2 regions of the Nonomuraea sp. C10 genome follow, and region 1 is predicted to be linked to the other one. Evidence: riboswitches for the same ligand, from Rfam matches in the RefSeq annotation. Region 1 holds a riboswitch; the other holds the start of a gene.
What was found. A riboswitch is a leader RNA that binds a small molecule or an ion and turns the genes downstream of it on or off. The one in region 1 is predicted to bind guanidine.
Positions count from the first base shown of each region.

Region 1 (3,198 bases):
ACGGATGCGATTGCGCGTTCAGCACCACCACGCTTCTCACTCTCGTTAGTGAGGCTGGGTTTTGAGCGGTGTGGGTGACACAACTCCGTTAGGGTGGTTGTAATGGAATACGCGGATAGCGCTAGCTGGTAGCGGGGCTCCTATGATCGTATCGTAGTCTCCCGCGATGATGGCTTTTCGCATTTCATATAGGCGTTCAAGAGAGGCGCGTAAGTCCGCTCTACTGCCGTATCCGTGTCGTGCGGCAAATACGCGAGCTTGGCCTTCTAGGACCTGCCATGCACTTCGGCATCGCCTATTGGTGATGACGCGGGTCTCTCCCTGTAGAAATCCCGCAGCCGCTACTAGTCCTGCCGCTATCAGGGCAAGGAAAGCTGCCGGGATACGGGCGTCGGCCGAGGCAAGCCCTGTTGCGCCTGAGATGCCTGCCAACACTGCGGCAGGCAGCCCTAGCACGATGTAGATGATATTCCACTTCTTGGCGCGTTTCCGAGCTTTTTCTGCGCGTGTATAAGCCTCCTCGGCCAGGCGGGCGATTTCTTGGCGAAGATGGGCGATCTGCGCGTCCTCGGCGCTATCCGTGAAAGTGATGCGCGCGGCGTCTGGCTGAGTCATGCCGTGATGATCGCACCTTGCCTGAGGCTGGTGAAGCTATCGAAGCCGTGACTTTCTCAATATGTCGTGGGGTGGCTACCCTCGCCCCGCGAGCAGTATCTGTAGCTTGCCCACGGCAGGTCGGGCCTGCTGGTCCATCAGCACCGCGCGCACAACCATCTGGGCAGTCTCCCGGACATGGTTTGCGGAAGCCGGCGAGTGGGGAACCGATCAATTCGGCCGCGATCCTCGCTCCGGTATCCACGCCGCCGATCGCCGCCACGCTGATCGCCTCGTGCAAACGGGCATTGATTCGGATACCTGCACGGGCGCCCGATCGTGAGCGCCCGCCCTGATGGTAAGCCGGTCCCGTACTGGCGTGGGGCGGGTCTCCGGGTGGTGGCGGCGGGCCGGCTCCTTGGGTGCGGTCCGCGGGGTGTCCGGGGGGTTCGGCTCCGCCGGACCTGGCTGATCGTGGCGGGGGGTGGCTGGTAGCGTGGCGGGTGGCTGCCCGCTGCGGGTCACGCCCCGGACGAGCGCGTCGTACCCGGCATGACAAGACGACGTGGACCGTGGTCTGTTCTCCTGCGGAGGTGCGTGTCGTGGCGTGGGTCGTGCTGGTCGTGTCCGGGGTGCTGGAAGCGGTGTGGGCGGCGGCTCTGGCTTCGTCGCAGGGGTTGTCGCGGTTGCGTCCCGCGCTGCTGTTCGTGGCGGCGCTGGCGGTCAGCATGGCGGGGCTGGGGTACGCGCTGCGGACGATCCCGGTCGGCACGGGTTACGCGGTGTGGGTGGGGATCGGCGCGGTCTGCACCGCGGTGTACGGGATGGTGTTCCTCGGTGAGGCGGTCACGGCCGCCCGGCTGGTGTGCCTGATGCTGATCGTCGCGGGTGTGGTGGGGCTGAGGTTGGTGTCCTGACGGGATCTCCCGCGGACTGCCTGGGGAGGGCGGGAGGTGCCATGGGCGGGGGGCGGGGCGTCGGCGTGGCGCTGCTGACGGCGATGCTGGTGGTGGTGACGGCCGCCGGCTGTTCCGGCCAGTCGCCGGAGCGGCCGTCGGCCGCGCCCACCGCCGTCCCCACCGCCGTCCCCACCGCCGCTCCCCCGCCGGACGGTTGCGCGGGCGGGCCGCGGCTCGCGGAGGGGCGGCACACGATCGAGTTCGGCGGGCTGGAGCGGGTGTTCCTGCTGGCGCTGCCCGAGGGGGACGGCCCGCACCCGGTGCTGCTGAACCTGCACGGGCTGGGTTCCAACGCGCGTGAGCAGGCCGCCTACAGCCGGCTGCCGCGGGTGGGCGCCGAGCGCGGCTACGTCGTGGCCACCCCGCAGGTGGCCAAGGGCAGGCTCGCCTGGACGCTGCCGAACGGGTTCGGGCCCGACGACACCGGGTTCCTGGGGGCGCTGCTGGACCGGCTGGAGCAGGAGTTGTGCGTGGACCGGCGGCGCCAGTTCGCGGCCGGGCTGTCGTACGGGGGCGGGATGGCGGCGGCGCTGGCGTGCTCGATGCGGGGGCGGCTGGCCGGGGTGGCGGCGGTGGCCGGGCTGAGCCTGGTGCGGCCGTGCCCGGAGCCGCCGCCGGTGACGCTGGTGTCCTTCCACGGCACCGCCGACCGGACCGTCCCGTACGGGGGCGGGCATCCGCTGCGGGACGCCACCGGTGACCTGCGCAAGCTGGCCGAGATGGTGAAGCTGCCGCCGGTACGCCGGAGCGCCGAGGGGTGGGCGGAGGCGCTCGGCTGCCCGGAGCCGCGGGTGAGCTCTCCCGTACGGTCGGTCGAACTGCGTGCCTGGGACGGGTGCGCGGCGGGGGCGGACGTCCGGTTGTACACGGTCGGCGGCGGCGGTCACACCTGGCCGGGGCCCATCGAGGTGCCGCGGCTGGGCGCCACGGCGCGAGGGCTGGACGCCAGCGCGCTGATCCTGGACGCCTTCGACGCCGCCGAGCCGCGCTGACCCCCTAGGCTTGCTGTTCATGACTCAGGTGGGACAGGTGACGGCCCGCGCGCTGATGCGCCGCCTGGCCGTCGAACAGAGCGAGTCGCGGATCCCCTCGATCATGGCGGCGGTGGTGCGTGAGGGGCAGGTGGCCTGGCAGGGCGGTCGCGGCCGGACGGCCGGTCCGCCGGGAGGCGAGCCGACGCCGGGCACGCAGTACCGGCTGGGGTCGATCACCAAGAGCATGGTGGCGGTGGTCGTCATGCGGATGCGTGACGAGGGCCTGCTCGATCTGGCCGATCCGGTCGGCAAGCATCTGCCGGGGGTGCGGGCCGGGGAGGCCACGGTCGCGCAGCTGCTGTCGCACACGGGCGGGCTGACGGCCGAGCCGCCGACCGACTGGTGGGAGCGCACGCCGGGCGTGGAGGCGGGTGAGCTGCTGGGCAGGCTCGGGCCGGCGCATGTCAAGCATCGGCCGGGGCGGCGCTACCACTACTCCAATCTCGGTTACGGGCTGCTCGGCGAGCTGGTCGCCCGGTTGCGGGGTGTGCCGTGGCTGGAGGCGGTGCGGGAGGAGGTGCTGGAGCCGCTCGGCATGGGTGACACGACGCCGCGGCCGCGGCCGCCGCACGCCGTCGGTTACGCCGTCCATCCGTACGCCGACGTGCTGC
Region 1 is NZ_VPFF01000001.1:3,372,501-3,375,698, forward strand. Features, by position in the region: gene FR742_RS15295 (hypothetical protein) at 46-615, opposite strand; guanidine-III (ykkC-III) riboswitch at 1,099-1,164, shown strand; gene FR742_RS15300 (multidrug efflux SMR transporter) at 1,197-1,511, shown strand; gene FR742_RS15305 (PHB depolymerase family esterase) at 1,553-2,545, shown strand; gene FR742_RS15310 (serine hydrolase) at 2,565-3,198, shown strand, end outside.

Region 2 (3,198 bases), on a different contig from region 1:
CGACGTGGCGCGGGCGGTCGCCAAGGCGAGGGAACTCGCGGGGGAGCGCACGGTCGCCGTGGCGGCGGGCGACGTCGGCGGGCAGGCGCTGGCCCTCGGGCTGGTGGACGAGGTGGCGATGGACGTCGTGCCGGTGGTCTTCGGCTCGGGCAAGCGCTACTTCGGCTCGGTCGACGCTCAGCACCTGCTGGAAGACCCGCACGTGGTGATCCAGGGCGACCGGGTGCTCCACCTGGCCTACCGGGTCCGCCGGTGACGGCGGTCAGGAGTCGCGGCCGCGATAGGTGATCGTCGCCCGGCCGGCCAGGCGGAGTGTCATCCCCGGATGCAGGTCCACGACGGCTCCGGGCGGGAGTCCGTGGAACTCGTCGCCCTCGGCGTAGGAGATCTCCGTCCCGCTCGTCGTGTCCAGATTGTGGACGCAGACCGTCCAGCCGTCCAGCCGGATGGACAGATGGTTGTCACCGGCGTCGGCGAGGCTCACCGTACGGGTGCCCAGGTGTGATGGCGGGGCGGCGCCGATGAGATAGGAACCGTCGAGAGGGAGCTCGCGGCCGTCGTCGAACACGAGGTCGCCCAGCTTGGGGCGGGCCGCCTGGTAGCGCGTCAGATGAGGGCCCAGCTGCGCGCCGCAGACCATGCAGGACAGCCGGTTGCCGTCGGTGAAGTGGCCTTTAGGGCAGGAGACGCCCTCGATCAGGAACACCGTGCCCCCCCAGCGGCGGTCTGGCGCCCTGGTGGTTCCGCGTGACCTCCTGCCCGGGCACCGCGGCCCGCAGCTCGTCCGGGTGCTGGAAGCGCTCGTCCGGTGCGCGCCGGGTGGCGCGCACGACCACGTCGAGCAGGGGTGGCTCGCTGCCGTCGAAGTCCAGGTGCCCCTGCATGATGCGGTAGAGCACCTTCGGCACGCTCTCGCTGCCCGCGGGGGATCGGCCGGTGGCGGCGAAGCCCAGCACCAGGCCGAGCGAGTAGATGTCCGATCTGATGTCCTGCTTCGCCCCGCTCGCCCCTTCGGGTGACATGTACGACGGGGTGCCCACCAGGATGTCGGGCGAGGTCGTCTCGACGTCCTCGGATCCGGGCCCGTCAGTGGCCCCCGCTCGCCAGGTTGAGGCCGACGACGCCGGCGATGATGAGGGTGATCGAGGCGAGCTTCAGGAGGGACACGCTCTCTCCCAGCAGGATCATGCCCAGCGCGGCGGTCCCGACCGCGCCGATGCCTGTCCAGACGGCATAGGCCGTACCGACGTCGAGGGTCTTGAGCGCGAGCGCGAGCAGACCGAAGCTGAGCACGGCGAAGACGATGAAACCGATGCTCGGCAGCACCTGCGAGAACCCGTTGCTCTGCTTGAGCGCGTAGGCCATGGCGATCTCGAAGAGACCCGCGGCGACCAGCATGATCCAAGCCATGACGGCTCCTTCCATGAAAGGAGCGTCGTCTTTGCAGGCCGGGTACGGCGCGTCTCGTCCGGGCGGACCCATGGTCGGGCTCGCACTTCCGACAACGGCGGCGACCGCGCCCGCATTCCATCGGCCGCGCGTGTCAGGCATGTGGTGGCGATTCGTGGTGGAATGGGTACGGAGCGTTGACATCGGGTGTGGGGAGGGTGCGATGCGGGACGGTCGTGGGCTCGTGACGCGCCGCTGATGGGGCGCGAGCGGCTGGACCTTCCGCTCACCGCCATGGCCGTGGTCCTCACCGTCGGCACCGGAGCGGTCGACGCGGCCAGTTTCATCCGGCTCGGCGGGGTGTTCAGCAGTGTCATGACCGGCAACCTGGTGGTGTCCGGCTACGCGATCGGCACCGGCGACCTCGGGCACCTGCTCACCACCGTCACCGCGGTCATCGGGTACGTGCTGGGGGTCGCCGCCGGCACCGGTGTCGCGGGCCGCGGCGGGATGATCGCGGTGCTCGGTGCGGAGCTGCTCGCGCTGGTGGCGTTCGCGGTGGGCTGGGAGGTGACCGGTGGCCGCCCGTCCGCCGTGGCGCTGCACGTCCTGCTGGTTCTGACCGCGATGGCGATGGGGTTGCAGAGCGCGGCGATGCGCGCCCTGGGCGGCCGCCGGGTGGTGTCGACGACGTACCTGACGGGGACGCTGACCGGCGTCATCGCCGCCCTGCTCACCTCCGGCGGCCTGGCGGGGGCCATGGTGCGCGACATCGCCATCCTGACGGCGGTCGTGGTCGGCGCGGCGGCGGGGACCCTGGTGGTCACGCTGGTCCCCGCCGCGCTGCCGGCCATCCCGCTCGTCACCGTGCTCGCCGCCCTCACGATGGCCGGGCTCACTCGTCCTCGGTGAACACCTGCTCGCGGCGCTTGCGGATCGCCGGGAGGACGGAGAGGGCGAGCGCCGCCACCGACAGGGCCAGGAGCGCCGCGGAGATCGGCCGGGTCAGGAAGACCGACGCGTCGCCGCGGGAGATGATCAGCGCCCGCCGCAGGTTCTCCTCCAGCAGGGGGCCGAGGACGAAGCCGAGCAGCAGCGGGGCCGGCTCGCAGCCGCACTTGATCAGGATGTAGCCCAGGAGCCCGAAGAGCACGATCGCGTAGACGTCGTAGGCGTTGAACCCCAGGGAGTACGTGCCGATCGAGGCGAACAGGATGATCATCGGGAACAGCACCTGGTACGGGATGCGCAGCATGCGCACCCACATGCCGATCAGCGGCAGGTTCAGCAGCACGAGCAGCACGTTGCCGATCCACATCGACGCGATCAGGCCCCAGAACAGCGCGGGCTCGTCGGTGATGACGTTCGGGCCGGGGGTGATGCCGTGCACGATGAACGCGCCGATCATCAGCGCCATCACCGGGTGGGCCGGCAGGCCCAGGGTGAGCAGCGGGATGAACGACGTCTGCGCCGCGGCGTTGTTCGCCGACTCGGGGCCGGCGACGCCCTCGATCGCGCCGTGCCCGAACTCCTGCGGCCGCTTCGAGATCCGCTTCTCGACGGCGTACGAGGTGAACGAGGCCAGCACGTGGCCGCCGCCGGGCAGGACCCCGAGCGCCGCGCCGAGACCGGTGCCGCGCAGGATGGGGGCGACGATGCGGCGCCGGTCCTCCCGGGTCGGCCAGAGGTTCCGCACCTTGTCGACGATCGCCGTGCGCGTCTGCTCGTTCTCCAGGTTGCGCAGGATCTCGGCCACGCCGAACATGCCGACGGCGACCGACACGAAGTCGATCCCGCCGTACAGCTCGC
Region 2 is NZ_VPFF01000003.1:68,029-71,226, reverse strand. Features, by position in the region: gene FR742_RS31730 (dihydrofolate reductase family protein) at 1-256, shown strand, start outside; gene FR742_RS31725 (hypothetical protein) at 263-706, opposite strand; gene FR742_RS31720 (hypothetical protein) at 675-1,022, opposite strand; gene FR742_RS31715 (multidrug efflux SMR transporter) at 1,087-1,410, opposite strand; guanidine-III (ykkC-III) riboswitch at 1,430-1,495, opposite strand; gene FR742_RS31710 (YoaK family protein) at 1,648-2,301, shown strand; gene FR742_RS31705 (tripartite tricarboxylate transporter permease) at 2,285-3,198, opposite strand, start outside.
Region 2: it holds a riboswitch for guanidine, as region 1 does, so the genes downstream of both, FR742_RS31715 (multidrug efflux SMR transporter) here and FR742_RS15300 (multidrug efflux SMR transporter) in region 1, are expected to answer to the same signal.